DNA from 4 places in the Arthrobacter sp. 8AJ genome. Region 2 is predicted to be linked to each of the others. Evidence: predicted binding sites of a transcription regulator. Region 2 holds the regulator's gene; each other region holds the start of a gene.
What was found. Region 2 encodes Rex, which represses fermentation and respiration genes when NADH is low (regulators of the CRP and FNR family bind a similar motif). Its sites were predicted from a motif close to CTTGTGAANNNNTTCACAAG; they were not measured.
Positions count from the first base shown of each region.

Region 1: a site for Rex is predicted at 4,729-4,748, ahead of BACI349Y_RS08680 (glyceraldehyde-3-phosphate dehydrogenase). Genes of this name have one in related genera too.
Region 3: a site for Rex is predicted at 1,463-1,482, ahead of araB (ribulokinase). Genes of this name have one in related genera too.
Region 4: a site for Rex is predicted at 6,545-6,564, ahead of benA (benzoate 1,2-dioxygenase large subunit). Genes of this name have one in related genera too.

Region 1 is NZ_LR733289.1:1,867,840-1,875,566, reverse strand. It holds gene mptB (polyprenol phosphomannose-dependent alpha 1,6 mannosyltransferase MptB) at 1-83, opposite strand, end outside; gene orn (oligoribonuclease) at 239-868, shown strand; tRNA gene BACI349Y_RS08700 (tRNA-His) at 998-1,070, shown strand; gene def (peptide deformylase) at 1,201-1,773, shown strand; gene BACI349Y_RS08690 (HNH endonuclease family protein) at 1,825-2,622, opposite strand; gene BACI349Y_RS08685 (hypothetical protein) at 2,749-2,958, opposite strand; gene BACI349Y_RS08680 (glyceraldehyde-3-phosphate dehydrogenase) at 3,034-4,512, opposite strand; gene BACI349Y_RS08675 (TspO/MBR family protein) at 4,784-5,317, opposite strand; RNA gene rnpB (RNase P RNA component class A) at 5,362-5,749, opposite strand; gene BACI349Y_RS08665 (YaaA family protein) at 5,808-6,572, shown strand; gene BACI349Y_RS08660 (zinc ribbon domain-containing protein) at 6,600-7,337, opposite strand; gene BACI349Y_RS08655 (Nif3-like dinuclear metal center hexameric protein) at 7,399-7,727, opposite strand, start outside.
Region 2 is NZ_LR733289.1:967,230-974,956, forward strand. It holds gene BACI349Y_RS04465 (helix-turn-helix domain-containing protein) at 16-228, shown strand; gene BACI349Y_RS04470 (30S ribosomal protein bS22) at 380-478, shown strand; gene BACI349Y_RS04475 (HAD family hydrolase) at 584-1,402, opposite strand; gene BACI349Y_RS04480 (glutaredoxin family protein) at 1,481-1,735, shown strand; gene BACI349Y_RS04485 (redox-sensing transcriptional repressor Rex) at 1,746-2,450, shown strand; gene BACI349Y_RS04490 (hypothetical protein) at 2,522-3,349, opposite strand; gene BACI349Y_RS04495 (YceI family protein) at 3,583-4,131, opposite strand; gene BACI349Y_RS04500 (histidine phosphatase family protein) at 4,346-5,026, shown strand; gene BACI349Y_RS04505 (TlpA family protein disulfide reductase) at 5,062-5,640, shown strand; gene BACI349Y_RS04510 (cytochrome c biogenesis CcdA family protein) at 5,656-6,411, shown strand; gene resB (cytochrome c biogenesis protein ResB) at 6,411-7,727, shown strand, end outside.
Region 3 is NZ_LR733289.1:3,345,072-3,352,798, reverse strand. It holds gene mmsA (multiple monosaccharide ABC transporter ATP-binding protein) at 1-122, opposite strand, end outside; gene chvE (multiple monosaccharide ABC transporter substrate-binding protein) at 229-1,356, opposite strand; gene araB (ribulokinase) at 1,624-3,384, shown strand; gene BACI349Y_RS15515 (L-ribulose-5-phosphate 4-epimerase) at 3,381-4,109, shown strand; gene araA (L-arabinose isomerase) at 4,139-5,659, shown strand; gene BACI349Y_RS15505 (LacI family DNA-binding transcriptional regulator) at 5,699-6,730, shown strand; gene BACI349Y_RS15500 (hypothetical protein) at 6,807-7,010, shown strand; gene BACI349Y_RS15495 (DUF4193 domain-containing protein) at 7,103-7,405, shown strand; gene BACI349Y_RS15490 (AMIN-like domain-containing (lipo)protein) at 7,593-7,727, shown strand, end outside.
Region 4 is NZ_LR733289.1:502,771-510,497, reverse strand. It holds gene BACI349Y_RS02315 (AAA family ATPase) at 1-1,911, opposite strand, end outside; gene BACI349Y_RS02310 (1,6-dihydroxycyclohexa-2,4-diene-1-carboxylate dehydrogenase) at 1,972-2,799, opposite strand; gene benC (benzoate 1,2-dioxygenase electron transfer component BenC) at 2,799-4,370, opposite strand; gene benB (benzoate 1,2-dioxygenase small subunit) at 4,493-5,029, opposite strand; gene benA (benzoate 1,2-dioxygenase large subunit) at 5,065-6,450, opposite strand; gene catA (catechol 1,2-dioxygenase) at 6,780-7,661, shown strand.

The DNA of each region.
Region 1 (7,727 bases), 900 kb from region 2:
CGCGGATTGTCCACCTCGGCACTGCCCGTTCCGGCAATACCGGCCGCCGCCATCTCCCCCGTTGCGGGCACAGGCGCCGTCATCTCAGGATCGTCCAATCTTGTTGCGTTTTCCGCTGTTGATCCGGCGGGCCGCACGGGCCGGCCGGGACACGATTAAGGGGCGGAAGGGCGACCCGCCGCGTACCGAAATCCTAGCATCGGCAGGGTGCCCGGAAGTGTAACGGTAGGCTGGTCCGGTGCCTATATCTAACGAACGAATCGTCTGGATCGACTGCGAAATGACCGGCCTGGACATCAAGAACGACGCCCTGATCGAGGTGGCAGCACTGGTCACCGACTCGGAGCTCAACATCCTTGGTGAGGGCGTCGACGTCGTCATCAAACCCGACGATGCCGCAGTGGCCCAGATGTCCGACTTCGTCCGGGACATGCACACCAAGTCCGGGCTGCTGGCGGAGCTGCCACACGGCAAGACGATGGCAGAAGCAGAGGCCGCGGTCATGGAGTACATCTCCACGTGGGTCCCGGATCCGCGCAAAGCACCTCTGGGCGGCAACTCCGTGGGAACCGACCGGGTGTTCCTGTCCCGCGACATGCCTGCCGTGGTGGAGCACCTGCATTACCGGGTCATTGACGTCAGCACCATCAAAGAGCTCTCGCGCCGGTGGTACGCCCGGGCGTACTTCCAGTCGCCGGCGAAGAAGGGTGGCCACCGCGCGCTGGGAGACATCAAGGACTCCATCGACGAGCTCCGCTACTACCGCGAGGCAGTGTTCGTCCCCGGCCCCGGGCCGGACAGCGCCACCGCACAGAAGATTGCCAGGGGAATCACCAACGGGGACGCCGGGAACCAGTCCGCGGAGTAATCTGCGCCACGTTTTGAGGAAATTTCGCTCAAATCGCTGAAAGTGGACAAAGCACCCTGTTCGAGCAGGTAAGCTATTTGAGTTGCGTTTCCAGGGAGCCGCTCCGGTGGAATTCCCTTGAGGCACATGGTGGGCGTAGCTCAGTTGGCAGAGCGCCTGGTTGTGGTCCAGGAGGTCGCGGGTTCAACCCCCGTCGCTCACCCTCACGGGGCGGCACATGCAGCCGTCAACAAAGGAGGCCGCACCGGATATCCGGTGCGGCCTCCTTTGTCGTGCCCCACCGGGCACACGCATTGCAGCCGGGGACACCGCGAAGCCGAAGGACTACTGATATGACCGTTCTGCCGATCACCATCTGGGGCGAGCCTGTCCTGCACCGCCGCGCCGCCAAGGTGGAGGTCTTCGACGACGAACTGCGCACCCTGATTGCCGACATGTTCGAAACCAACGACGCCGCCAACGGGGTGGGCCTGGCCGCCCCGCAGATCGGCGTCGGCAAGCGGATCTTCGTTTACAAGTACGCCAATGACGACGGCGCTCCCCCAACCGGCGTCCTGGTGAATCCCGTCCTGACCCTGTCGAAGGTCTCAGGTGCTGCTCCCGATCCTGATGAAGAGGAAGAGGGCTGCCTGTCCTTCCCGGGCGAACAGTATCCGCTCAAGCGGGCCGAATGGGCCCGGGTGGAGGGCTTTGACGGGTTCGGGGAACCGGTCCGCTTCGAGGCCACAGGCTGGTTTGCCAGGGTCATCCAGCACGAGTATGACCACCTGGACGGCAAGCTGTACGTCAACCGGCTGTTGGACCGGTATTCCCGCAAGGCCATGAAGCAGGCCAAGAAGAACGGCTGGGGCGTGCCGGGGCTGACCTGGATGCCCGGCGTTGACCCGGATCCCTTCGGACACTGACCGGTCCAGCCACGGGGCCGCCGGCCACCGAGCCGGCCCTGCGGATGCCGGTCAGCCTGCCGTAATGGTCTGCTGCTGGGGGCAGGAGGCCAGGACCCGCTTCATGGCGTCCTTTTCCGCTGCCGTTACCCACAGCCCGTACGCGGCCTTCACGGAAATCTGCCGGGCCACGTAATGGCAGCGGATTGCCGTGTTTTTGGGCAGCCAGGTAGCGGCGTCCCCCGCGCTTTTTTGCTGATTGGCGGCGCCGTCCGCCGCGATGAGGTTCAGGGGATCGTTTGCCAGGCTCTGGCGTTCCTTCGGCGCCAAACGCTGGGCGCCCTTTTGCCAGGCATCACCCAGGGCGACGACGTGGTCGATCTGGACCGCGCGGCTGCTGTCCGAACCGCGCCGGAAATCAATATCCTGCCCCGTGTAGGGTTCCCGGAAGTGCCCGGCCGTCACCTTGCAGGAGGAACCCTCTGAGAACACAACATCGGCGAGGTCCCGGCGAAGAATGTCATTGCGGGTGTCGCAGCCGTTGCGGTCCACATCGAGCCAGGCCTGGCCAAAGGCCTCCCGGCTGTAATCGGTGCTGGGCGCCCGCCCTTTGACAGCCAGGCCGTCAAGGGCTGCGAGGGCGCTGCCGGCCGGCACAGGGTTGGGTTCCTGGACCGGCTTCATCCAGGCGGGGTCGAAGACCGGCGCCTCCGTGGGCCCCTCCGTGGCGGGCCCGGCTGCCGCGAACTGTCCGGCGGTGAAGAACCAGAACAGTGCGGCAAGGACGGAGACCGCGGCCGTCACCAGAAGCGCCCAGGCCTGCCGGGAACGGCGGCGTGCGCGGCGGTAGGCGGACCAGCTGACGGTCACGGGGTTGACGCCGGGAGGGGAAAGTCGGGCACCCCAAGAGCCTAGGACAATGGGGCCGGCCGTCCGCTGATATCCACACTGTTGAGGACGAGTGATGGGTCACAGCGCCCGGTGGTGGCCGCCGGGTTATTGTTCTCTGGTGACCCTACGCAGGTCTTCTTCCGCGATGGACAGCAGGTCCTCGAGCTGGCGCACCCGCTCGTCGGTGACGTCGCCGGTCCTCTGGGCGGCACGGGCGCGTTCCAGGAGCCGCACGGCTTCCTTATGGTTGGCTTTGGCCACGTCCAGTGCGTGCTCGAGGGTGGTTTCGTGCTGAAGTGTCGATTCGTTGTCCATGCCACCAGTGTGGTCCCGTTTCCCGGCTGATTCCAGAGAATCAGCCGGGAATTCGCAGGACGCGGGCGAAGGTGGCTAGACGGCGATCGCGGCCAGGGCGGCAGCGCTTTCCTTGGCAGGGAAGGACGGCGGGTTCACGCCTGCCATCTCTTCCATGACGCGGACCACCTGGCAGCTGTAACCGAACTCGTTGTCGTACCAGACGTAGAGGACCAGGTTCTTGTCCGTGGACACGGTCGCCAGGCCGTCCACGATCCCGGCGCGGCGGGATCCGACGAAGTCGGTGGAGACAACCTCGGGCGAGTCGATGTAGTCGATCTGCTTGCGCAGGTCCGAGTGGAGCGACATTTCACGCAGGTAGTTGTTGACCTCGTCCTTGGTGGTGCCGTTTTCAAGGGTGAGGTTCAGGATGGCCAGCGAAACGTCCGGGGTGGGGACCCGGATGGAGCTGCCGGTGAGCTTGCCCAGGAGTTCGGGCAGGGCCTTCGCCACTGCCTTGGCCGCACCGGTTTCGGTGATGACCATGTTCAGCGCAGCGGAACGGCCGCGGCGGTCGCCCTTGTGGAAGTTGTCGATCAGGTTCTGGTCGTTGGTGAAGGAGTGGACGGTTTCCACGTGGCCGTGGACCACGCCGAACTTGTCGTTGATGGCCTTCAGGACCGGGGTGATGGCGTTGGTGGTGCAGGACGCCGCGGAAACGATCTTGTCCGAGTCGGTGATGTCCCGGTGGTTGATGCCGTGGACGATGTTCTTCAGTTCACCCTTGCCCGGCGCGGTCAGCAGGACCCGCGCGACGCCCTTGCTCTGCAGGTGCTGGGACAGGCCTTCGGCGTCGCGCCAGCGGCCGGTGTTGTCCACCACCAGGGCGTTGTTGATGCCGTAGGCGGTGTAGTCGATGGTGGCGGGGTCGTTCGAGTAGATGACCTGGATCTGGACACCGTTGGCAGTGATGGTGTTGGCCGCCTCGTCGATCCGGATGGTGCCTTCGAAGGACCCGTGGACGGAGTCGCGGCGCAGCAGGCTGGCCCGCTTGGAGAGGTCGTTGTCGGATCCGCGGCGCACCACAATGGCGCGCAGGCGCAGGCCGTGGCCACCGCCGGCCTTTTCGATGAGGAGGCGGGCCAGGAGGCGGCCGATGCGGCCAAAGCCATAGAGCACGACGTCGGTGCTGGTGCGGTCATCGCCGCCCCGCTTGCCCACGATTTCGGCGAGCTCTTCGCGGAGGAATTCCTCCAGCGTGGCGCCGTTGCCTTCTTCCTTGAACTTCTGGTTCAGGCGGGCGATGTCGATCGCGGCGGCACCCAGTTCGAGTCCGGCCAGCGTGTTCAGCAGGGGCGCCGTGTCCTCCAGGAGCAGTTCGTCCTTGCTCATCCGGCGCGCGAAGCGGTGCGCCTTGAGGATGTTCATGGTGGACTTGTTGATCAGGCTCCGGCCGTGGATGCTGGTCACCACGTTGTTTTCGCGGTACAGCCTGCCGATCACCGGGATCATGGCCTCGGCGAGGGCCTCCCGGCCCATCCACGTATCAAGACAAGAATCAGACGTCTGGCTCACAGAAATACCTTCCTCGGTTCAGCCGTGTACGTCGTCGTACACAGATGTAGGCCACCTGATGATGTCCAGGGGCACCGGCGCCCGCAGGGGATGGTCCCCAGGCGCCTGGATCGCGTGCAAAGAAAAACCGCCGGTTGCGGACGCAACTTTCGGCGGTAGAACTCCTGCGTCCGGAATCCATTCTAATTTGGCACGGTCCACGGAACACGCTCGGGATGCGTGAAATCACTCACACGCCCGGGGCGGACCGCACAACGCAGACTGCCGGCCTTCAGTTGTGGATGGCAGAGTACAGGTTCAGGCTGGCGGAGAACACGAGCCAGGAAAAGTACGGCAGCACCAGGTACCCGGCGGTGGCGTCCACCGGTCCGAAGCGCAGGATCAGGAACGCCAGGGTTGCGGTCAGCGCGCAGATGACAGCAAAGGCTGCCCACAGGGCCACCACTCCAAGCATGGGATACATCGCGAAGAACGTCACCGGCCACGCAGTGTTGAGCAGCAGTTGCCCCACATAGCCGGCAAGGGTGCCCCCGGACAGGCGCCCTTTGCGCCAGACCAGCCAGGCCGCTGCCGCCACGCCGGCATAGAGCACCATCCAGGTGGTGCGGAACATCCACGACGGCGGCATCCACGGAGCTTTCAGCGAGCCCGCGTACCAGCCGTTGGAGTTAAGGATGATGGGAACTGAGGCGAGTACCCAGGCCAGCGCGGAAAGGGCCAGGAAACCGGCGAGGGCAACACCCTGTGAACGGACGCCGGGAATGCCCGCTGCGGGTGCGGGACGGGTTTCAGGAATTACGGGCACGGTTCAGGATCCCCGACGCATAGCCCGTGGTCAAACGCGGTTTAAGGATGGGACAGCCGATACGCCGGGTTCTGTTCTCCCCTGCCGTTACCGGAAAGGGAGCGACGGCCATCCATCTACGAGTACCGTTGCCGGCACCCTCCAGCGGCCTACCCGGACACTCGGGCGGGCAGCCCTCGAACGTGTCCTGTCTGGCCTTGCTCCGGGTGGGGTTTACCTAGCCTTCCCGGTCACCCGGGAAGCTGGTGGTCTCTTACACCACCGTTTCACCCTTACCTGCCCTCCCCGGCCGGAGCCGGAAATGCAGGCGGTCTGTTTTCTGTGGCACTGGCCTGCGGGTTACCCCGAGTGGGCGTTACCCACCACCCTGCCCTGCGGAGCCCGGACGTTCCTCGAGCCACTTGCGTGGCGCGCGGCCGTCTGGCTGTCCCATCCGGGTCCCAGTCTACCGGCGCCGCCGGCCGCCTTTTGCCGCCGGTAGGATCGGACGGTGCTGATTCTGCTTCCCCCTTCCGAAGGCAAGACACCCGCGCTCCGCGGCCCCGCCGTCGACTGGACCGCCCTGGGCTTCCCGGAGCTCAACCCGTACCGCGCCAAGGTCCTTGAGGCGCTGGGAACAGTCAGCGCCCACCAGGATGCCCTCGCCCTGCTGGGCGTCGGAGCGTCCCTGCGGGACGACGTCGAACGCAATACGCGACTGCATGCCGAACCGGCGGCGCCGGCGCACAGCATTTATTCGGGCGTCCTGTATGACGCCCTGGGCTACCGGACGCTGACGCCGGTTCAGCGCCGGAAGGCCGATGAGTCCGTCCTGGTGATCTCGGCGCTGTGGGGGGCCCTGCGCTTTGGCGACAGCGTTCCTGCCTACCGGTTGTCCATGGGCACGTCCTTGCCCGACGTCGGCCGGCTGGCTCCCTTCTGGAAGGCGCAGCTTGCCGACACCCTGGGCGCAGCAGCCCAGGGACACCTTGTGGTGGACTGCCGGTCCAGCACGTACGCAGCGGCGTGGGCGCCCGCGGCGGAACAGACCGTCTCCGTGAATGTCTTCACCGAGAGTGCAGGTGTCCGCAAGGTAGTGAGCCACTTCGCCAAGCACACGCGCGGCGAACTGGCGCGGCACCTGCTGGTGCGCCGCGGCAAAGCCCCGGCCACGCCGTCGGACCTCCTGAAGGCCGCGCGCGAACAGTGGGAAGCCGAACTGGTGCCCGGGACCGCACGCAAGCCGCACGCCCTGAACATCATCCTGCCGGGCTGACCGCCCGGCAGGGTGCCTGTGGGCTGCTTAGGACCACTCGTCCGAACGGACCAGGATGGCGCCGGAGTCCGGGCAGAAAACGATGTCGTCGGCAGCAGCTGCCTTGATCTCGGCGAGGTCGCCGGGGCTGAGCTTCATGCCCGAGGCTTCCGACGTTCCGTGGAAGAGCCGGGCCGCACCCACTCCCCGCTTGGCCAGCGTCTTCTCGTAGACCGCCACCAGGCCCGCGTCCAGGCCTTGGGCAAATTCGCCGCGCTGGGCACGCAGGCCCGCCGCTTCCGTTTCCACTTCGGCCAGGGCCGCATCGAGCTCGGCCCTGATGGTTCCAAAGGACCCCTGGATGTCATCGACGATCTGCTGCTGGGCTGCCTGCCGCTCCCGCAGCGAGTCGAGCCGCTCCATGACTTCCAGTTCCACGTCTTCAAGGTCCGAGCGCCGCTTGTTCAGCGACGCGATGTCCTTTTGAAGCGCCACCAGGTCCTTGGACAGGCCGGTGCCGCTGTTGAGCCTGGCTTCGTCGCGTTCGATGCGCGAGGCAACCTGTTCGACGTCGGCCTCTGCCCGCTTCAGCGCGGCCTCGGCGTCGTGCACGGCCACCTTGGCTGCGCCCAGTTCACCGTTGGCGACGGACAGGGCGGCCTCGAGGTCCTTGATGCGGGGATCGTTTTCCAGCGTGCGGCGGCGGTTGGCGAGGCCCTTCAGCCGGGCATCAAGCCCCTGCAGTTCGAGCAACTTCAACTGTTCCGCCGGTGCTGCCTTGGCCACGTTTACCTCCGCTAGATCCCTTCCGGCCGGGGCCGGGCACCGAACCGGCGCTTCCTAGACTCTAGCCGGGAGTGAGGATGAAGTCCCACGGATCGCTGTTGGTGGTGCTGACCAGGATCTCAACGTCATGGCCCTGGTCGGACAGGACGTTGCCCAGGGCCGCGGCGGCGGCAGGCAGCCACAGCCATTCGCTGGCAAAGTGCGACACGTCCACCAGGTACGGCCGTCCATTGAGGGCGGCCTCGCGCGCCTCCGACGCCGGGTGGTGGCGAAGGTCGGCGGTGACGTAGACGTCGGCATTGCTGGCCCGCACTTCGTTGAACAACGAATCGCCGGCACCGCCGCACACCGCGATGCGCCGAACCAGCCCGTCCTTATCGCCGGAAACAC
Region 2 (7,727 bases):
AAGGAAAATAGGGAAATGTCGGCAGAACAGAACTTCTCCAACGCGAAGTTCCTGACCGTGGCTGAAGTGGCCGAGGTCATGCGCGTCTCCAAAATGACTGTTTACCGCCTGGTTCACTCAGGCGAAATGCCCGCGGTGCGCTTCGGCCGCTCCTACCGTGTCCCCGAAAACGCCGTCGAACAGTACCTCAAAGGTGCGGTTGTGGACGGCCACACCGAGACCGCCTGAGGCGGCCTGTCCCGAGCCGCCCCCGATAAGCGGTACCCTGTTAAGGAACGTTTTACGTCATTGTAAGAATCTGTCAGTTGTTCAGTTCGTAGCTTTGTCCGCGGACATTCCCCATCAGGCAGGTACTGCATCTAGTTTGTAAGGAACTTTCGTGGGTTCAGTTATCAAGAAGCGTCGCAAGCGTATGGCCAAGAAGAAGCACCGCAAGTTGCTTCGCAAGACCCGTCACCAGCGCCGCAACAAGAAGTAGAGATACTTCGAACAGCGTGGAAATGCCCGTCGCCTTCCAAAGGCGGCGGGCATTTTCTTGTCTTCAGGGTTTTGAACTGCAGGCTTTTGGCTGCGGCAGGGTGGTTTATGCCCGGGGACCGCGGATGCGGGCGAAGCCCTTCCAGAGGCCGTAGACAGCGCCGCCGAAGGTTGCTGCCTTGAGGCCCAGCGTGGCAGCGCGGCGGCCCGCGCGGAAGTCATACACGGGCCAGTTCCGGTCCCGGGCGTGCCGGCGAAGCTTGGCATCCGGGTTGATGGCCACGGGGTGTCCCACCAGTGACAGCAGCGGCACGTCGTTGTAGGAATCGCTGTACGCCCAGCAGCGTTTGAGGTCCAGGCCCTCCTGGTCCGCAATTCCCTGGACCGCTACGGCTTTGGCCGAGCCGTGCAGGATGTCCCCCACCAGGCGCCCGGTGTACATGCCGTCCGACACCTCACCTACTGTCCCGAGCGCTCCGGTCAGCCCCAGCCGGGTGGAGATGACTGTTGCCACTTCGATGGGGGTGGCCGTCACCAGCCAGACGCGGCGGCCCACCCGCAGGTGCTGTTCCGCCAACGCCTTGGCGCCGGGCCAGATCCGCGATGCGATCATCTCGTCGTAGACTTCTTCGCCGAGGGCCTTGATGTCGTCAACGGTGATGCCGGCGGCCAGCGTCAGGGCCGAATCACGGACCGCATGGACGTCGTCGATATTCTCACCGCGCGCCACGAACTTGAACTGCTTCCACGCGAATCCGGCCGCCTGGGCCAGGGTGAACGCGCCGCGCTGGTGCATCTTCCGCGCCACGTGGAAGAGGCTGGCCCCGCGCATCAAAGTATTGTCCACATCGAAAAACGCCGCTTCACCGGGCTGCGGCGCAGCAACCGGCCGCGTGACGACGGCGACGTATTTCTCCTCGGGCATGGACTTGAGTCTAGTCAATCCACCCGCTGGCCGCCGTCGGCGTCACCCGCACGGCGCGAACGGCGATACCGTTAAGCCATGGCTACCCCCCGCGTCGTCCTGGTCACCAAAGCTGACTGCCACCTTTGCGAGGAGGCGCGCGACGCCGTCGGCCGGGTCACTGCCTCGTTGGGCCTTACCTGGAGCGAAGAGCTGGTGGACAACCAGCCCGAACTGCGGGAGCGTTACGCCGAAGAGATCCCCGTGGTCCTGGTTGACGGGGTGCAGCGCGACTTCTGGAAGATCGACGAAGCCCGGCTGGAACGCGTCCTGCAGCGCGCCATGGCCAATTAGGGGGATGCGAGTGACGTCCTTGGATTCAACGTCCCAGCCCGTCCCGGGCATCCCGGATGCCGCGGGTGCACCGGCAAAGCAAATTCCCCCTGCTGCCGTGGCCCGGTTGACCCTGTACCTCCGGGCCCTGAACACGCTGCTGGCCGAGGGTGTTGAGCGCGTCTCCTCTGACTCTTTGGCGGAAGCCTCCGGCGTCAGTTCCTCAACGCTGCGCAAGGACCTGTCCCACGTGGGGTCCTACGGCACCAGGGGAGTGGGGTACGAGGTCCAGTACCTCAGCCGCCACATTGCCGCGGCCCTGGGGCTCACGCATGACTGGAAAGTGGCCATCGTCGGAGCCGGAAACCTGGGCAAGGCGCTGGCACGCTACGGCGGCTTTGAATCGCGTGGCTTCGATGTGGTGGCCATCTTCGACGCGGACCAGATGGTGGTGGGCAACGAGGTGGGATGGCTGCGGGTCAGCGACGTCGCGGACCTTGAGACCGTCCTCCACCGCACCGGGGCCAACATGGTGGTGCTGGCGCTTCCTGCGGCGGTGGCGCAGGGCATCTGCGACCGGGTGGTGGCGGCGGGCGTGCACAGCGTGCTCAGCTTCGCACCGGTAATGCTCCAGGTTCCGGAAGGGGTCAACCTCCGCAAGGTGGACATGGCCACGGAGCTGCAGATCCTGGCCTACCACGCCCAGCGGGCGCAGGCGCCGGGGCAGACAGCCTAGGGGCACGGTTTAAGGGCGGCGGCCCGGGATGCTGGACATCCCGGGCCGCCGTTGCGTTCTGTGGTTGGTGGTCAGCGCCCGTAAGGGTTGCCGAAGCCACCGGAATACGGGTTGGCGAAGGGCTGCTGCTTCCGGAAGTAGGGGGCAGCGGCAGGGAGGTAGAGCAGGACGATGGCGGCGATCCCCAGGACGGTCCCGATCGTTGCAAAGGAGGGGATTCCGAACAGGCCGAAGACCGACAGTGCAGCAAAGACGGTTCCCAGGATGCGTGCCCAGTTCTTGCCCTTGCGGATGAAGAAGGCCACCAGCAGGTAGAGGGCGGCGCCGATGATGCCAAAGACCACCAGGGAGCCGGCGATGAAGGGCTTGATGTCGTCGTAGGTGATGTCCGCCCCGCTGGCCCGGACCTGCTGTTCAAATTCCTGCCGGAACTGCGGGGCATCCAGCTGGGTGAGGTTGACGAGGATGGAGATGACGTAGATCGCGGTGGCAGCGATCAGCAGCCAGAATGCGATGTTCACCAGCTGGGGGACGCCGTTGCTTCCGGCCGGCTGCGGCTGCTCCGAGGGGTACTGGCCGTAAGGGGACTGGCCATACGGCGACTGCCCGTACTGGGGTGCATTCTGGCCGTAGCCCGGGGCCTGCGGAGCGTTCTGCCCGTACGGGGAACCGTACTGCGGCGCGTTTTGCCCGTACTGCGGCGCTGCGGGCGGCTGGGAACCGTACTGGGGCTGGTTCTGCCCGTACTGGGGAGCGTTCTGGCCATACTGCGGCGCGTTCTGGCCGTAGCGGGGCTGCTGTGGTCCGGGCTGCTGGCTGCCGGACTGGCCGTTCCCTGGCTGGCCATTGCCGGAGTGGGGGTCTTGGGGCGCGGGAGGCGGGACGGGAGGAGTACTCATGGCGTTCCTTCTGCAGGTCGGGATCCAGGTAGGCTGCCGGGAATCGGTCCTCAGCCTTCCCCCCAGCGTGGCTTAAGTCCACCGTACCCCCGGCGGGTGGCGTTGTGGGTGATTCAGGCGGGATCCACGCCCGCGGCCGGCAGGTGAACCCGGGGGAAAGGCCCTTGGTTAAACACGGCACCCCGGTACCGGGCCGGGATGGCCTGGTACCGGGGTGCCGTGAACGGGGAAACTTATGCTGCGGGGGCGATGAAGGCCAGTTCCAGGTTGATGGCAACCTTGTCGCTGACCAGCACGCCGCCGGCCTCGAGGACGGCGTTCCAGGTCAGGCCGAAGTCCTTGCGGCTGATGGTGGTTTCGGCGGTGAGGCCGGCGCGGGTGTTGCCGAAGGGATCGACGGCCACACCGTGGAGTTCGGTCTCAAGGGCCACGGGACGGGTGACGCCCTTGATGGTGAGGTCGCCCTGGAGTTCGTAGGCATCGCCCTTGGGGACGATCGAGTTGGAAACGAAGGAGATTTCCGGGAACTTCTCGACGTCGAAGAAGTCTTCGCCGCGGACGTGGCCGTCGCGGTTGACGTCGCCGGAGTCGAAGCTGGCGGTCTTGATGGTGGCGTTGACCTTGGAGTCGGCCACGTTCTCGGCGAGGTCCAGGGTGGCCTCGGCTTCCTTGAACTGGCCGCGGACCTTGCTGATGCCCGCGTGGCGGACGGTGAAGCCGATCTCGCTGTGGGAGTTGTCCAGGGTCCAGGTGCCGGTGGTGACGTCTGCGGGAAGTGCCATGATGTTGCTCCTTGGTGTGAATGCTGCTGGGGTCGTGCGGTTGAACCTTCATCGGTTGAAGTCTCAACTAACTTGCTGCATTCAGTATAAACATGCGTTTGCATCTTTTGTTCCCGGTTTCGGAACATTTCTTCAGAAACTTGAGTTCTACTCTTTGTAGAAAGCACGTGCGGAAGATTTCGGATCGCACGCCATCTTTGAGAAACTGGTAAACATGCCCCAAGCCACTGTCCATCTGCTCCGCCACGGCGAGGTCCACAATCCCGACGGCGTTCTCTACGGACGGCTCCCGGAATTCCACCTCTCCGAACTGGGGCAGGAGATGGCCCGGATGCTTGCCGAACACTTCCGCGAGCGTGCCGCGGGCGGCGCCCGGATCACCTACCTGGCCGCCTCGCCGCTGGACCGTGCGCAGGAAACCGCGCGGCCGACGTCGGAGGCGCTGCACCTGCAGATCCACACCGACGGGCGCATCATCGAAGCGGAAAACTACTTCGAGGGCATGAAGGTCACCAAAGCCGAACTCCGCCGGCCGAGGCACTGGCCGCGCCTGGTCAACCCGCTGCGCCCGTCATGGGGCGAGCCGTACAAGCAGCAGGCCGCGAGGGTGGCGGCTGCCGTCCAGGACGCCCGGCTGAAGGCCATCGAACTGGCAGCCGGCGACTTCGGCGCCGCCGGCCCCGAGGCCATCCTGGTCAGCCACCAGCTGCCCATCTGGGCGGCACGGCTGAGCGCGGAGGGCCGGCCGCTGTGGCATGACCCGCGCAAGCGCGAGTGCACCCTGACATCCGTCACGTCCCTGGTGTTCGACGACGACGGCTCGCTGGTGCGGGTCGAGTACAGCGAACCCGCGGCGTCCCTTCTTCCCGGTGCCGCCAGCACCCCTGGAGCCTAGCAGTGAGCAACAACAACCTTCCCTCGCGCCGCAGCATGCTTGCAGCAGGCGGCATGGCCCTGACCGCGCTGACCCTTGGCCTCTCCGGCTGTGCCCAGGAGGATGCGCTGGCCAAGCAGGCCAAGGCGGGAGACAACAAGAATTACGTTGCCGGCGACGGTTCCGTGACCGAGTTCGCCGCCGGGGACCGCAAGGAAGCCGTGCAGATCCAGGGCGCGCTCTTCAGTGGCGCCGCGGTCACCCCGGCCGACTTCCAGGGCAAGGTCAGCGTCCTGAACTTCTGGTTTGCCGCCTGCGCCCCCTGCCGCGTGGAAGCGCCGCTCCTTGAGGAACTGCACCAGGAGTTCAAGGACCAGGGCGTGCAGTTCTTCGGCGTCAACCTCCGGGACGAGAAGCCCACGGCAGAGGCTTTCGAAAAGACCTTCAACCTGACCTACCCCAGCTTCGACGACAAGGACGGCGGCGTCCTGCTGTCCGTGTCCGGCCTGGTGCCGCCCGGGGCCGTGCCCACCACCCTGGTGCTGGACAAGCAGGGACGGGTGGCCTCCCGCGTCCTCGGCGAAATCGAGAAGGGCACCCTGAAAGCCCTCATCACCGCCGCCGTGGCGGAATAGGGACAGGCCGGGACCGTGAACAGCCCCTTCGCCGAAGCTATCCTCAGTGGCTCCCTCCTGCTGGCCATTCCGGTGGCCCTGCTCGCCGGACTTGTGTCTTTCCTTTCCCCCTGTGTCCTTCCCCTGGTGCCCGGTTACCTGGGATATGTCACCGGACTGAGCGGAGTGGACCTGCAAAAGCAGAAACGCGGCCGGATGCTGGCAGGCATCGGACTGTTCGTCCTGGGCTTCTCGGTGATCTTCGTCCTGCTGGGCGGCGCGTTCGGCCAGCTGGGTACCCTGATCACGGGCAGCCAGAACGCCTGGATCACCCAGCTCCTGGGGATCCTGGTCATCATCATGGGCATCGTCTTCATGGGCGGCTTCAGCTGGCTGCAGCGCGACGCGAAGATCCACGCCAAGCCGCCCGCCGGGCTCTGGGGAGCGCCCCTGCTGGGCCTGACCTTCGGCCTGGGCTGGGCCCCGTGCATCGGCCCCACGTACTCCGCCGTGCAGCTGTTGAGTCTTTCCGGCGGATCCTCCGCCGCCAAGGGCGCCTTCCTTGCCTTTGTGTACAGCCTGGGACTGGGCATCCCGTTCCTGCTGATCGCGCTGGCCCTGCGCCGGGGGATGGGCGTCATGGCGTTCTTCCGCAAGCACCGCCTGGCCATCCAGCGGACCGGCGGCGGGATCCTGGTGGTCCTCGGGCTGCTGATGGCCACCGGCGTGTGGGGTGCCTGGGTGACCGGGCTGCAGTACTGGTTCCAAACCGACGTGAAGTTGCCGATCTGATGAGCGAGCGTGTGAACGTAAAGAAGAAGCAATCCGCCCCTGTCGCAGAGGCGAAGGCCCAGGCTGCCCTCCCGGCCCTGGGACCCAAGGGCATGCTCCGGTGGGCCTGGACCCAGCTGACCAGCATGCGCACCGCGCTGTTCCTGCTGCTGCTCCTCGCCGTCGCCGCCGTCCCCGGATCACTGTTCCCGCAGCGGCCGGCAAACCCGGCCGTGGTGACCCAATACATCAAGGACCACCCGGACTACGGCAAGCTGCTCGATTCCCTGCAGCTCTACGATGTCTACTCCTCGGCGTGGTTCTCCGCGATCTACCTCCTGCTGTTCATCTCCCTGATCGGCTGCGTGGTGCCGCGGGCCATCGCCCACTACAAGGCCATGCGCTCACAGCCGCCGCGGACCCCCCAGCGACTCTCCAGGCTGCCGGAATACGGCACCCTGGTGATCCCCGCCAGTGCCGCCGTCCCGGCGTCGGACGCCATCAACGGTGCGGCCGGCCTGCTGCGCAAGCGCGGCTACCGGGTGGAGGTCAGGGATGCCGACGGCGCCCTTCCGTCCCTGGGTGCCGAACGCGGCTTCATGAAGGAAGTGGGCAACCTGGTCTTCCACACCTCGCTCATCGGCGTGCTGGTGTCCGTGGCCGCCGGCGGCCTGTTCGGATACAGCGGCCAGCGCATCCTGGTGGAAGGCGACACCTTCGTGAACACCCTGGTGGGCTATGACCAGTTCAACCCGGGCACCAACTTCCAGTCCAGCCAGCTCCAGCCGTACTCGCTCCAGCTGGACAAGTTCAACATCACCTTCGACCGCGAGTCCCGGGGCAAGTTCGGCCAGCCCATCGATTTCGCCGCCACCGTGACCACCAAGGAAAACCCGGACGCTCCGCCCAAGCAGGAGATCCTGAAGGTCAACGACCCCGTGAGCCTGGGCGGCACCAGCATCTACCTCACGGGCAACGGCTACGCGCCGGTGGTGACCATCCGGGACGGGGCGGGCAACGTGGCCATGCAGGGCCCGGTGGTGGCCAAGCTGCAGGGCGAGAACTACTACTCCTCCGTGGTGATCAAGGTCCCCGACGCCCAGCCGGACCAGCTGGGCTTCGTGGGCTTCTTCCTCCCCACCGCGTTCGTGACGGACAAGAACGTCTCCTTCAGCGCCGACCCTGAGCTCTTCAACCCGCAGCTGACCCTGAACTCCTACTACGGCGACCTGGGCCTGAACAAGGGTGCTCCGCAGAACGTCTTCGAACTGGACGTCAAGAACCTGACCCCGCTCAACGCCAGGAACCTGGCCGCGGGCGGCATCACGCTGGCGCCC
Region 3 (7,727 bases), 2.4 Mb from region 2:
CCGTTTTCACCGCAGATGGCGTGGACCTCGCCACGGTTCACATCCAGGGTGACGTCCTGCAGCGCTTTCACGCCCGGGAACGTCTTGGTGATTCCTCGCATTTGAAGAATGGGTGTGTTCATCGTCAATTCCCACTGACTGGTCGAAGCTGGGCCTTCCTGCTGCTGCAGGAGGCTGCGGGCGGGGCTGTGGCCGGATGGAGGTCCGGCCACAGCCCCCGGGCGCTGACTACTTGACGTCGGAGTCCTTGTAGTAACCCGAGTCGATCAGTTCCTTCTTGTAGTTGTCCTTGGTGATGATCACGGACTTCAGCAGGAAGGCCGGGACAACCTTGACCTTGTTGTTGTAGGTCTTGGTGTCGTTGGTTTCCGGTTCCTGGCCCTTGAGGACAGCATCAACCATCTTGACGGCCTGCGCGCCGAGCTGGCGGGTGTCCTTGAAGATGGTGGAGTACTGCTCGCCGGCGACGATGGACTTCACGGAACCCTTTTCGGCGTCCTGGCCGGTTACTACGGGCAGGCTTCCCTTGGCGTAGCCGCCGGTGCTGGTGAGGGCCGAGATGATGCCGATGGACAGGCCGTCATACGGGGACAGGACGCCGTTCAGCTTGGTGCCGGAGCTGTACGCGGAGGTGATGATGTCCTCCATGCGCTTCTGGGCCACGGGTGCCTGCCAGCGGAGGATCGCTGCCTGCTCAAATTTGGTCTGTCCGCTGGGGACCTTCAGGGTGCCGGCATCCATGTACGGCTTGAGGGTGTCCATGGCGCCGGTCCAGAAGAAGTTGGCGTTGTTGTCGTCGGGGCTGCCCGCGAAAAGCTCGATGTTGAAGGGGCCCTTGCCGTCCACCTTCTTGCCGCTGGCATCAACGAGGCCCAGCCCGGTCAGCAGCGAGGTGGCCTGCTGGACACCAACGGTGTAGTTGTCGAACGTGGTGTAGTAGTCGACGTTGGGCGTGCCGTTGATGAGGCGGTCGTACGCGATGACCTTGACGTTCTGCTCCTTGGCCTTGGCCAGGACGTCAGTCAGGGTGGTGCCGTCAATGGCGGCGATGATCAGGGCCTTGGCGCCCTTGGTCAGCATGTTCTCGATCTGCGACACCTGCGTGGGGATATCGTCATTGGCGAACTGCAGGTCCGTCTTGTAGCCGAGGTCCTTCAGGGACTTCTCCACGTTGGCGCCGTCAGCGATCCACCGTTCGGATGTCTGCGTGGGCATTGAAATGCCTACCAGTGAATCACTGGGCTTGGCGGCACCGCTGGGTTCGCTGGCCCCGCCGCGGGAGCCGCAACCTGTGGCGCCCACCGTCAGGGCGAGGACAAGGGCCACCGCGCCCATCAGTTTTTTGATTCTCACCATTTTCTCCTTCCGCGGCAGCACTGCCGCGAAGTGTTGGTGGACCAGGCAGCACCAGTGCTCCCTGGTCCTGGCCACATTGTTGATGTGTCGGTTCAATATAGACCGGTTTGTGAACGCTAACAAGACTGCCCGGCAGGAATTTCGGAAACTTTTCGGCTTCATTGACTTCTTCTTTGTTAGCGTTCACACTTGCTGCAGCACGTAGCTACACCCTGACCCCTACAAACCCGGTAATGAGGCCTAAGCCTCCCGGACGGAGGCAACCCCATGCCAGATGCGCTGTTCACTCCCGGCTCCGAGTCCCACCATGACCATTGTGTCATCGGGGTGGATTACGGAACCCTTTCAGGCCGTGCCGTGGTGGTGCGTGTCCGCGACGGCAAGGAACTGGGCAGCGCCGTCCATGAGTACCCCCACGCGGTGGTTACCGACGTCCTGCCCCGGGACACCGCGGGCGACGACGGCGCCCGCCTTCCCGGGGAATGGGCACTTCAGGTGCCCAACGACTACCGGGACGTCCTGCGGACCGCCGTCCCCGCCGCGGTGGCGAACGCCGGGATCGACCCCGCCGCCGTCGTCGGCATTGCCACGGATTTCACTGCCTGCACCATGGTTCCGGTCAAGTCGGACGGCACGCCCCTCAACGAACTGCCCGGCTTCGCCAACCGCCCGCACGCCTATGTAAAGCTCTGGCGCCACCATGCTGCGCAGGGCCAGGCCGACCGGATCAACCGGCTTGCCGCTGAACGGGGGGAGGACTGGCTTCCCCGCTACGGGGGCCTGATCTCCTCCGAATGGGAATTCGCCAAGGGGCTGCAGCTGCTGGAGGAGGACCCGGAGGCCTACGCCGCGATGGACCACTGGGTGGAGGCTGCGGACTGGATCGTCTGGCAGCTGTGCGGCCGGTATGTCCGCAACGCCTGCACTGCCGGCTACAAGGGCATCTACCAGGACGGCCGGTATCCGTCCGAAGAGTTCCTGGCTGCCCTGAACCCGGACTTCAAGGACTTTGTCAGCTCCAAGCTGGAGCACACCATCGGCCAGCTGGGGGACGCCGCCGGCACCCTGACGGCGGAGGCAGCCGCCTGGACGGGGCTGCCCGAGGGCATCGCGGTGGCCGTGGGAAACGTTGACGCCCATGTCACGGCCCCGGCCGCGAAGGCTGTGGAATCCGGCCAGCTGGTGGCGATCATGGGCACCTCCACCTGCCACGTCATGAACGGCAGCGAGCTGCGCGAGGTGCCGGGAATGTGCGGTGCCGTGGATGGTGGAATCGTGCCGGGCCTGTGGGGCTACGAGGCCGGACAGTCAGGCGTGGGCGACATCTTCGGCTGGTTCACCAAGTACGGCGTCCCGCCCGAATACCACCAGGCTGCCAAGGACGTCGGACTGGGGATCCACGAGTACCTCACCGAACTGGCTTCCCGGCAGGCCATCGGAGAGCACGGCCTGATCGCGCTCGACTGGCATTCCGGCAACCGTTCGGTCCTGGTGGACCACGAGCTTTCGGGCATTGTGGTGGGCCAGACCCTGGCCACAAGGCCCGAGGACACCTACCGCGCGCTGCTGGAAGCCACCGCCTTTGGAACCCGCACCATCGTGGACGCCTTCCGCGACGCCGGGGTTCCGGTCAAGGAATTCATCGTGGCCGGCGGCCTGCTCAAGAACAGGCTCCTGATGCAGATCTACGCAGACGCCACCGGCCTGCAGCTGTCCACCATCGGCTCGGAACAGGGTCCGGCCCTGGGATCGGCCATCCACGCTGCTGTCGCAGCGGGCGAATACGCGGACATCCGTGCGGCCGCCGCGGCCATGGGTGCCGAGCCCGGGGAGGTCTACACGCCAATTCCCGAAAACGCGGCCGCCTACGAAGAACTGTTCCAGGAATACAAGGCCCTTCACGACTACTTCGGCAGGGGCGGCAACGACGTCATGCACCGGCTCAAGGCCATCCAGCGCAAAGCCGCGCGCACCGGCCTCTCCGGCGCAGGCTCCGTGTCCGAATCACCCGTGGAGGTGTCCGCATGAGCGCCTCAGCAGGCGCCGGAACCGGCCTCCTGGAAACCATCGCCCGTGTCCGGGCGGAGGTGTGCGCCCTGCACGCCGAGCTGACCCGGTATGGCCTGGTGGTGTGGACCGCGGGCAACGTCTCCGCCCGCGTGCCCGGCACCGACCTCATGGTCATCAAGCCCTCCGGTGTCTCGTACCAGGACCTGACCCCGGAGCAGATGATCGTGACCGACCTGTACGGCACCCCGGTCAGGGGCACCAACCTTGGTGGGGGCGGCACGGTGGACTGGGGCAACCCGCCGCTGTCGCCGTCGTCGGACACCGCCGCGCACGCCTATGTGTACCGGCACATGCCGGAGGTGGGCGGGGTGGTGCATACCCACTCCACCTACGCCACCGCCTGGGCCGCCCGGGGCGAAGCCATCCCGTGCGTGCTGACCATGATGGGGGACGAGTTCGGCGGCTCCATCCCGGTGGGCCCGTTCGCGCTGATCGGCGACGACTCGATCGGCCACGGGATCGTGGAGACGCTGAAGAATTCCAAATCCCCGGCGGTCCTGATGCAGAACCACGGCCCGTTCACCATCGGCAAGGATGCCCGGTCCGCCGTGAAGGCCGCCGTCATGTGCGAGGAAGTGGCCCGCACCGTCCACATTTCCCGGCAACTGGGCGAGCCGCTGCCCATCAACCAGGACCACATCGACTCCCTCTACGCCCGCTACCAGAACGTTTACGGCCAATAACCGGCCCAAGACTCTTCCCAGGAGAATCCATGAGCACCGCAGCAAACACCTCCCTCGACGGCTACGAAGTCTGGTTCCTCACCGGCAGCCAGCACCTCTACGGGGAGGAAGTCCTCAAGCAGGTGGCCGCCCAGTCGCAGGAGATCGCCAACCAGCTCAATGCCTCCTCGTCGGTTCCCGTGCGGATCGTGTGGAAGCCGGTCCTGACCGACTCCGATGCCATCCGGCGCACCGCCCTGGAGGCAAACTCGGATGACTCGGTCATCGGAGTGACGGCCTGGATGCACACCTTCAGCCCGGCCAAGATGTGGATCCAGGGCCTGGACCTGCTGCGCAAGCCCCTGCTGCACCTGCATACGCAGGCCAACCGCGACCTGCCGTGGGCGGACATCGACTTCGACTTCATGAACCTGAACCAGGCCGCCCACGGCGACCGCGAATTCGGCTACATCCAGTCCCGCCTGGGCATCGCCCGGAAGACCGTCGTCGGGCACGTCTCCAACCCCGAGGTGGCACGCCAGGTGGGCTCCTGGCAGCGCGCCGCCGCCGGCTGGGCCGCCGTCCGGAGCCTGAAGCTCACCCGCTTCGGCGACAACATGCGCAACGTCGCCGTGACCGAAGGCGACAAGACCGAGGCCGAGCTGCGCTTCGGCGTCGCGGTCAACACCTGGTCCGTCAACGAGCTCGCGGACGCCGTCCACGGTGCTGCAGAGTCCGACGTCGACGCCCTGGTGGCCGAGTATGAGGACCTTTACGACGTGGTGCCGGAGCTCCGCGCAGGCGCGGCCCGGCACGAATCGCTGCGGTATGGCGCCCGGATCGAACTGGGCCTGCGCAGCTTCCTGGAAGGCAACGGCTCCGCCGCCTTCACCACGTCCTTCGAGGACCTCGGTGCCCTCCGCCAGCTGCCGGGCCTGGCCGTGCAGCGGCTCATGGCCGCCGGGTACGGGTTCGGCGCCGAGGGCGACTGGAAGACCGCCATCCTGGTCCGCGCCGCCAAGGTGATGGGCGCCGGCCTGCCCGGCGGCGCATCCCTCATGGAGGACTACACGTACCACCTGGAACCCGGCTCCGAAAAGATCCTGGGCGCCCACATGCTCGAGGTTTGCCCCTCCCTCACGGCAGCAAAGCCGCGGCTGGAAATCCACCCCCTGGGTATCGGCGGCAAGGAAGACCCTGTCCGGTTGGTGTTCGACGCCGACGCCTCGCCGGGCGTCGTCGTCGCCCTGTCCGACATGCGGGACCGTTTCCGCCTGGTGGCCAACGCCGTCGACGTCGTTCCCCTGGACCAGCCGCTGCCCAACCTCCCCGTGGCCCGCGCCCTGTGGGAGCCGAAGCCGGACTTCGCCACCTCGGCCGCCGCCTGGCTGACCGCCGGCGCCGCCCACCACACCGTGCTCTCCACCCAGGTGGGCATGGACGTCTTCGAGGACTTCGCCGAAATCGCCAAAACCGAACTGCTCACCATCGACGAAGGCACCACCATCCGCCAGTTCAAGAAGGACCTGAACTGGAACGCCGCCTACTACAAACTGGCCGGCGGGATCTGACCCAGTGGCACGGCTGAGGTGCCGGCCCCGGCGGCTGCCATGGAGCGGAACCCCGTGACGGACGGCAGGCCACCCCGGCTGCCAACGCTCGAGGACGTGGCGGAACTGGCCGGGGTTTCGCACCAGACCGTGTCACGGGTGGTCAACAGCCACCCCAATGTCAGCTCCGGCACCCGCGGCAAGGTGGAAGCGGCGATTGCCGCACTCGGCTACCGCCGCAACACCGCCGCGCGGAGCCTGGTCACCCGGCGCTCGCAGACCATCGGCGTCCTGGGCAGCGAGCTCTCGCAGTACGGCCCTGCCAACACCCTGCTGGGAGTGGAACGTGCTGCACGGGACGCAGGATACTTCGTCAGCGTCGCGGCGCTGCGGGAGGTCAACCGGGACGCGATCCTGGACGCCGTCCGGCACTTCCTGGACCAGTCGGTGGACGGAATAGTAGTGATCGTCCCGCACCTGGAGACGCTGGCCGCCCTGGCGGAACTGCCCATTGGAGTGCCGGTGGTGGCCGTCGGTCCCAACGGAAATGACTCCGTAGGCGGGGTCAAGGTGGACCAGCGCCGCGGCGCGGAACTGGCAGTGGAACACCTCATCGGGCAGGGGCACGTCCGGATCGGACACGTCGCGGGGCCACAGGACTGGATCGACGCCGTAGCCCGCGCCGAGGGCTGGCGGGGAGCCCTGGTCTCCGCCGGGCTCGAGGCAGACCTGATCATCGAGGGCGACTGGAGCGCGGGCAGCGGATACGGGATCGGCAGGCGGCTGGCAGCCGGCCGCAGGGCCACGGCTCTCTTCGTCGGCAACGACCAGATGGCCCTCGGGGTCCTGCGTGCCCTGAATGAGGCAGGCATCAAGGTGCCCGGGGACGTATCCGTGGTGGGCTTCGACGACCAGCCCGAAGCCGGCTATTTCAGTCCCCCGCTGACGGTGGTCCGGCAGGACTTTGAAGAACTGGGCCGGCGGTGCATGGACATGATGCTCACTGCGTTCGATGGCACGGGCGGCCCGCGGACCCTTGTTGTGGAGCCCGAGCTCATCCTGCGCAGCAGCACGGCCCCGCCGGTGCGGTAACGCCGGGGCCGCGGAATTAATCCGGAGGAGACGGCGGCGAAACGTGGCCACAACAATAGCTGCGTAGGTTTCAGGCATGACGCCTACCCTGTTCGTCCGGCTCCGCGGCTGGCTGCTGGACACCCTCACTTTCGACTCCGAAACGGACGCCGCCGGCGCCATGGCTGACGCCACCCGGTGGGGCTGGCTGCCGGCCTTGAGCGGGGTGTCCATCGGAGCCGGCCACGCCCGCTCGGTGCACGCAGGAACAACGGCAGAAACCGGCCCAATGTCTGGTTAAGCACACTATTGCGCCGGTAGCGGGATAATGCCCTAAACTGCTTCACTGAGGTGCCTGAAATGGCGCTGCGCAGCAACGAAAGTGAACATGCTATGGCTACCGATTACGATGCTCCACGCAAGCAGGAAGAAGAGTCGCCGGCCGACTCTCTCGAGGCCCTCCAGGCATCACGGAGCGGCAACGCGCAGACCGCGGTTATCGATGTCGACGAGAACGACACCGCTGAAGGTATCGACCTGCCCGGCGCCGACCTGTCCAACGAGGAACTGACCGTCATTGTGGTTCCCGAGCAGTCTGACGAGTTCACCTGCTCGTCGTGCTTCCTGGTCCGCCACCGGTCGCAGGTTGCCCGCGAAAAGGACGGCCTGAAGTACTGCCGCGACTGCGAAGGCTAAATCTCCATCCTGGTTTCCCGGCGCCGGCCACCTCACACGAGGTGGCCGGCGCTTCTTTGTCCTGTGCTGCTTTGGTCCGGCTGCTTGGCCCGGTGCTGCCGTCGTTACCAAAATGACCCCTCGTTTCCGCCCTCGAACGCTCCTACGCTGGAAGCATCCAATGGCTCTCATTTTGGATGGCACTGCAATGAAAAAGTTCTTCATCTGGCTCGCAGCCGTCCTGCTGGCTGCAGGCCTGGGCCTGGTGGTTCCGGGCGCCGCCTCGGCAACCACGTCGTACTGCGGACTCACGTGGGGTTCGCTGATGAAGTCGGACGGCGCC
Region 4 (7,727 bases), 460 kb from region 2:
GGAGATGGTGGCGGCGGCCGCGTCCCAGTTGCCCAGCACAAGGTGGGTGCGGGCCAGCCAGGCCTCGGCCCACAGGGAAATCCGCAGCGATCCCCCGCGGTACTCGGTGGGGGCGGCCGACTCAAAATTCACCAGCGCGGACTCGGCGTTGTCCAGGCGCAGGGCCAGCCAGCCGGCGCCCATCTGCACCCGCTGCTTCTGGGCATTCTCGGCCGCCTGGGCGGAGGCCCGCTGGTAGGAAGCCTCGGCGTCCGCAATCCGGCCCTGGGCGTAGAGGCCCAGTCCGTAGATGGCCTCCGACTCGATGTGCGCCGGAGTTCCGGGCTCAGTCAGCGCCATGGCGCGTTCAGCCCAGCCGGTAATCATCGGACCGTCCCAGGAAGCTACCCCGTGGAGGACAAACCGCTGGGCCACCTGCGCTGCCGCGGAGGGTTCATGCTGCGGATTGCTGGTGCGCCAGGCCATCTCCAGCTGGCTTTGGGCGCTGTCATTCTGGCCGGACACCGTGGACAGGTACCCCAGCACCGAGGAGCGCAGGGGCGACGGCGGCAGGGCGTCCACCGCGCCGGCCCAGGCCTGCGCCTGGGCCACGTTGCCGGAGCCCACCAGGGCGTCGACGGCTTTCAGGAGCCGGAGGTTGCGGGCGCGGATGTCAGGGGAGAGCCGCGAGGCGGAGAACAACGCGGTGGAGGCATCCTGCCATGCGCCCACCGTGGCCTGCCGCCGGGCGAATTCCTCCAGTTCGGCGGCCAGGGTTTCGTCCGCGGCCGGGGTGGCCGCAACGCGGTGGCCCAGCTGTTCGCCCTCGGACTGGACGACCTCGGCGGCCTTCCGGTGCAGGGCAATGCGCCGGCTGGGGACGATCTGTTCGTAGACGGCTTCCGCGGTGCCGGGTTCCAGGAAGGCGATGGCGGAGCGGGACTGGTCCACGGACAGTCCCAGCAGCCCGGCGCGGTGCCCCTCATCGAGCGCCGGCATGACGGATTCCAGGCCGCCCACCCTGGCCACCTCGGCCAGGCCCGCGCCGGGGCCGAGCACCGCAGCGGCTTCCGCGGCGGCCACCAGGGCAGGGGACGCGGCCGCCAGGACACTGCGGACCCTGGCGCGCACCCGGGAAGTGGGCGGAAGGGACGGGAACCACGACTGCCAGGTCTCCGGCGGCAGCTCACGGAGCAGCTCCACGATGGACTGGGCTATCCCGCCGGTGTGCGTCACCAGGCCGTGGGCCGCCGTCGCACTGAGGTCCAGGCCGAACAGGCTCCGGGCCACGTCCTGGACCTGCTGCGGCGAGAGGGGCTCCAGCGGAATGCGGACCACCTGGTGGCCGGTGAGGAAGTCGAGCACGCCGGCGGGGACGCGGGGCGCGTCTACAGGGTTGAGGGTCAGCAGGAACAGGACCCGCTTGTCGTGCAGCCTGCGCATGACGAAGGTGAGGATGCGCAGGCTCTCCTCGTCGAGCTTGTGGACGTCGTCGACGGCGACCACCACGCTGCCGTGCGTCTGCAGGCCTTCGAGATGGGTGCTGAGGGTGGAGGCGTAGTTGACCACCTGGTCGGGGGTCAGGGAAGCGACGGGCCCCGGCGCGGGGGCCGGGCCGCCGTCGTAATCCTTTGCCGTCCGGAGCGGCAGGGTCCGCATCAACTGGGAGTAGCCGGCCAGGGCGAACTGGGCTTCCCAGTCGTCCCCCATGGCGGACAGCACGCGGACGCCGCGGGCTGCCGTGCGGCAGTGGTCAAGGAAGAGTTCCAGGAGCGCGGTTTTGCCGGACCCGGACGGTCCGGAGAGGACCACGGTGCCCACCTTGCCCTTGCGGACGGTGCGGAGGATTTCCAGCAGCTGCTCGAACGCCGCGGCCCGGCCCGCCAGCGGGAAGTCCTCCGCCATCTCGCCCTGGGTGGAGCCCGCTGTCATGGCCGCCATCCTACCGGAGCGGCCCGGGCGCCCCTGGTGCCGCGCGTCGAGCACCTGCCCCTACCCCAGGTCGCCGCCGGCCACCGGGAGGATGCTGCCGGTCAGGTAGGACGCCTCGTCCGAGGCAAGGAACACGATGGGCGCCGCCTGCTCGTCCAGGGTGCCGTAGCGCTTCATGAACGAGGACTCCACCGTCTGGTCAACGATGGTCTGGTACCAGTCCTTCTCGGTGGCGGATTCGGCGTCCGGCCCGCGCTTGACCTTCCGCGGCGGGGCTTCCGTGCCGCCCGGGGCGGTGGCCACCACCCGGATGCCGTGCCCGGCCACCTCCATCGCCAGCGACTGGGTCAGGGCGTTCACGCCACCTTTCGCCGCGGCATAGGGCACCCGGTGCATTCCGCGGGTGGCTACCGAGGAGACGTTCACGATCGTGCCGGAGCCCTGCTCGATCATGGCCGGCAGGACTGCCCGGCAGGTCCAGAGCGTGGGGAAGAGCGAGCGGCGGATTTCCTTCTCGATCTTGTCCTCGTCGTACTCCTCGTAGGGGCGGGCCCAGATGGTCCCGCCCACGTTGTTGACCAGGACGTCCACCCGCCCGTGGGCCGCGAGCGCGGCCTTGATGGCCTGGGTGGCGCCGGCGAAGGTCTCCAGGTCTGCGGTGACGGCCGTGGCCGAGCCCCCGGAATCCGACGCCCTGGCGGCCTCGCCGATGCCGCGGGCAACGTCGTGGACCAGGTCCGCGCGGTCCACCAGGACCACGGCGCCGCCTTCGGCGCCGATGCGTTCGGCCACCTTCTGGCCGATCCCCTGGGCTGCACCGGTGACGACGGCGACCTTGCCGCCGAACCGGCCAGGGGTCACGTATTGCCCGGCGTACGGCGCAGCCATCAGCGGGCGGCCTTGGCGTCGATGGCCCCGGCCATGGTGTCCTTCGCGTCCTGGGCATGGGCGGTGATGACGGCGCGCAGGTGGTCCTTGTCGCCGCGTTCGAAGGCATTCACGATCTCAAGGTGGTCCTGGGTGACGCGTTCGAAGATCGGCGTGCCGGCCTCGAAGGCCGCGGCCATCTGGGCGTGGACGTCCAGGCGCCGGTAGGACTCCAGGAGCATCGGGTTGTCGCAGACCATGAAGAGGTACTCGTGGAATTCCTCGTTGGTGCGCGCGAACTCCTCGGGGTCGGTGATGTTCCCGCCCTGCACCGAGCCGGTGGTGGCTTCCGCGAGCCGGCGGAACTGGCGCAGCTGCTGCTCGCTGAGCCTTCCCAGCAGCAGTTCGCTGACCGCAAGTTCCAGGCCCATGCGGGCGTCCAGCTGGGCGAAGCTGTCCTCCTTGCGGAAATCCAGCCGGCCGGTCTCCAGCGAGGAGACGGCCTCGCCGCGGCTCATGGTGTCGCCTTCGGCCTGGATCTTCCCGGCCGGTGCCGGGGCACCGGTTTCGGCGTCGCCCCCGGTGGTCTCCTTCGGCGCGAAACGTTCGAAGTAGAAGTTGGCGGGCTTGATGCCTTCGGTGTCCAGCCACTTGGAGACGGCGTTGACCATGGGCGGAGGGCCGCAGAGGTAGATGTCCACGTCGCCGTCGTTGAGGTGCTTCGGTTCGATGATCTGGGTGACGTAGCCGGTGTGCGGGGCGGAGGTGCCGGGCTCGGAGGCGATGTAGTCCCAGCTGAAGCCGGGCAGTTTCGCCTCGTAGGCGCGGAGCCAGTCCAGGCCCACGATGTCCGCCTCGCGGGTGAGCCCGTAGATGAGGTGGACCGGGGTGGACGGCGGGTTCTCGGCAAGCTTCTCCAGGATGGACAGCAGCGGGGCCAGGCCGGTGCCGCCGGCCAGGAGCAGCAGGGGCCGCTTCGGCTCGCGCAGGAAGAAGGATCCGTACGGGCCCGTGAATTCGATGGCGTCGCCTACCGCGGCGCGGTCGCGCAGGTACTCGGACATGGCGCCCTGCGGGGTCACGCGGACCATGAAGGACGCGTCCTGGACCTCGGGGCCGCTGCTGAAGGAGTAGGAGCGCTCGGCGTCGGTGCCGGGGACTTTGAGGTTGACGTACTGCCCGGGGAGGAAGGCCAGCGCGTCGCGGTTGTCCACCTCAAGGGTGAAGGAGACCGTGGTGTCCGTGTGCCGGTTGAGCTCCTTGATGGTGGAGCTGAAGGTGGCGGCCGCCGTCTTGGCCGACTCGGACGTGGCCGGGATCTGGATGGCCAGGTCGGACTCCGGGACGGCCTGGCACGTCAGCAGGTAGCCCTTTTCGAGCTCCTCTTCGGTCATGGCGTCGTCGATGAAGTCGCCCGGGTCGAAGGAGCCTGAATCGCAGAACGCCTTGCAGGTGCCGCACGCGCCGTCGCGGCAGTCCGACGGAATGTTGATCCGCGCCTTGTAGGCCGCGTCCATGACGGTCTCATAGTCGCCGACCTTGATGACTTTGGTGACGCCGTCTTCGAAGCTGAGGGCTACTTTGTGGCCCATGGGGTCCTCCTGACTGGGCGGGCGCGTCGTCGCGTCCGGGGAAAAGTTGGGGCGTGCCCGGCGGGCACGGAATGGGACCTGCCGTGCGGCGCCCGTACGTACCGGGCGCCGGCTGGGGCAGGTCAGATCATGTAGACGTCCACCACGTGGTGGATGTAGTCGTTCTTCAGGACCACTTTCTTCTTCAGGATCACCGGCTGCGGGCCGGAAAGGTCCACCGTGTAGTAGCTGGTGCCGAAGTACGTGTCCGTCGTGTTGTAGCGGAAGTACAGGGTGAACCAGTTGAAGCGCACCTCCACCTTGCCGCCGTCGTTCGCCAAAACCTCCACGTCCGTGATGTTGTGGCCGGTGCGCGGCTCCGGGAGGGAGGTGGCCGATGACCTGTCGGTCTTGATCCGGAATACCCGGTCCTCGATGCCGCCGCGGTTGTCGTAGTAGATCAGGGAGATCTCGTTCTGGGGGTCCTGTGTCAGCTGGTCGTCCACGTCCCAGGCCGGCATCCAGAATTCGGAGTCCGGGTGGTAGCACTCCAGCCATTCATCGAACTGGCGGTCATCCAGCAGGCGGGCTTCCCGGTAGAGGAACGCCCGGACGGTTTCGAGGGTTGCGATTTCCTCCGCGGTCTTCAGGACCGGGGCGGTGTGGGTCAGGTTGGTCATGGGTTCTGCGCTCTCTGTGGTTCCGGCGGGCTCTCTCAGGCGGTGACGGGAACGGAATCCAGGGCGGAACGCTCCTCTTCCTCCGCCAGCGCCCGGTCCATGACTTCCTTCCAGTACCCGTGCTGGATGGGGTAGAGCCCCTCATCTTCGGTGCGCACGCCGGAGGCGATCACCCGGTTCATGCCCAGGGCCTGCGCCTGCTCATCCGGTCCGGCGATCTCGTGGGTGGAGCCGCGGGTCATGTCGTTCCACGGTGCGCTGGTGGCCCAGTAAGTCTTGTTGCAGGAGCGGAATTCCTCCAGGTCGTCCGGGGTGGCCATGCCCGTGGCGTTGAAGAAGTCCTCGTACTGGCGGATGCGCTTTGAACGGTTCTCCTGGGACTCGCCCTTGGGGGCGATGCAGTAGATGGTCACCTCGGTCTGGTCCGCGGAGATCGGCCGGAAGTGGCGGATCTGCGAGGAGAACTGGTCCATGATGTAGACGTTCGGGTACAGGCAGAGGTTGCGGGAGATGTTGATCATGAAGTTGGCCATCTCCTCGCCGTACTTGGCCACAAGCTCGTCGCGGCGGTCCCAGAGCGGGCGGTCCTGGGGGTTGGTCCATTCCTGCCACAGCAACAGGTGGCCGTGGTCGTAGGAGTAGAAGCCGCCCTTGACCTTGCCCCACTTGCCGGCGTCCATGGCCTTGGTCTTGTTGGCGGAGTCACCGGCGCTGCGGCGGGCCGTGGTGGCTGCGTAGTTCCAGTGCACGGCGGTGACGTGGTAGCCGTCGGCGCCGTTCTCGGCCTGGACCTTCCAGTTGCCGTCATAGGTGTAGGTGGAGGAACCGCGCAGCACTTCCAGGCCTTCGGGCGACTGGTCAACGATGGAGTCGATGACCTTGGTGGCGTCCCCGAGGTGTTCCTCGAGCGGGAGCACGTCGGCCTTCAGCGAGCCGAACAGGAAGCCGCGGTAGGACTCGAAGCGGGCCACCTTGGTGAGGTCGTGTGAGCCTTCCTTGTTGAAGGTCTCGGGGTAGCCGGCGTTCCGGGAGTCCTTGACCTTCAGCAGCTCGCCGGAGTTCTTGAAGGTCCAGCCGTGGAACGGGCAGGTGAAGGTGGTGCGGTTGTCCGTCTTGCGGCGGCACAGCATGGCGCCGCGGTGCGAACAGGCGTTGACCAGGCAGTTCAGCTGCCCGTCCTTGTCCCGGGTGATCATCACGGGGGTCCGGCCGATGTAGGTGGTGAAGTAGTCCCCCACGTTGGGGATCTGCGACTCGTGGGCGAGGTACACCCAGTTGCCTTCGAAGATGTGCTTCATCTCGAGTTCGAAGATCTCCTGGTCGGTGAAGATCTCGCGCTTGGCCCGGATGACGCCGTTCTCGCGGTCGTCGATCACGGCGTCGGCAAGGACCTCGCGGGCATGGATCAGGTTCTCGGTCATGGCGTGCTCCTTCATTGGAGATTGCTGGACGGATGGGCGGAGGTCCACTCGGGAAGAGGCTTCGGCGGCGGACGTTGTCCAGCAATTCTTGCCGCTCGTGATTGGCCTCACATCAGGCAAATGCCTAGGTTCCACCAAGGGTGTCTTTATGTACTGATAATGACTCAAAAGACGCCTAGTTGATATTTGTAGCGTCCTTATCTCCGGGCCTACGCTTGAGACCAAGATCACGCGGTGCCGAGCAGGGCAGGTGGAACGTCCCGCCCCGCGGGCCGCGTGCGGAGCAGGAGCCCTTCCTGTCCCATTCAATGAAGAAGGTGGACATCGTCATGACCCAAACCCCAACGGACAGCCGCACGGAAAACGAAGGCACCGCCGTCGAAGCAGGCTCCAAGGCAACCGAACGGTTCGCCGCGTCAGGCAAGCTCTCCCGGGTGGATGTATCCAAGGAACGGGTGAGCCTGCTGGCCGGCGCACTGATCAAGGCCGCCAACGACATCGTCGTCGAGCACCACGTCACCTACGAGGAATACAACGCCCTCAAAGCCTGGCTGATCAAGGTGGGCACGGACGGTGAATGGCCGCTGTTCCTCGACGTCTGGCTGGAACACACCGTTGAGGACGTGAACTCCCAGGACCGTCCCGGCACCGTCGGCACCATCGAGGGTCCCTACTACGTTCCCGGCTCTCCGGAACTCCAGACGCCCGCCACCGTGGAAATGCGCGACGACGAAGAGGGCACTCCGCTGCGGTTCACCGGCCAGTTCACCGACACCGACGGCAACCCCATCCAGGGTGCCCAGGTGGAGATCTGGCACGCGGACGCCGCCGGCTTCTACTCCCAGTACGCCCCGGGCATGCCCGAGTGGCTCTTCCGGGCCACCGTCAAGGCCTCCGACGACGGCCGGTTCGAGATCAACACCATGCGTCCGGCGCCCTACCAGATCCCTACGGACGGCGCCTGCGGGCAGCTGATCAACGCCGCGGGCTGGCACGCCTGGCGTCCCGCGCACATCCACATCAAGGTGTCCGCGCCGGGCTACGAGCCGGTCACGCAGCAGCTGTACTTCCCCGGCGATCCCCACAACTCGGACGACATCGCCTCGGCAGTGAAGCCTGAACTGATGCTGGACCCGCGCCCCCGTACCGACGGCAAGGGCGAGGAAGTAGTTTATGACTACGTCCTGGCAAAGCAGGGCCAGAAGAAGTAGCACGCAAACTGGGAGACACCCCCGCACGGAGGCGCTCCGGAGCTGATGCTTCGGAGCGCCTCCGGT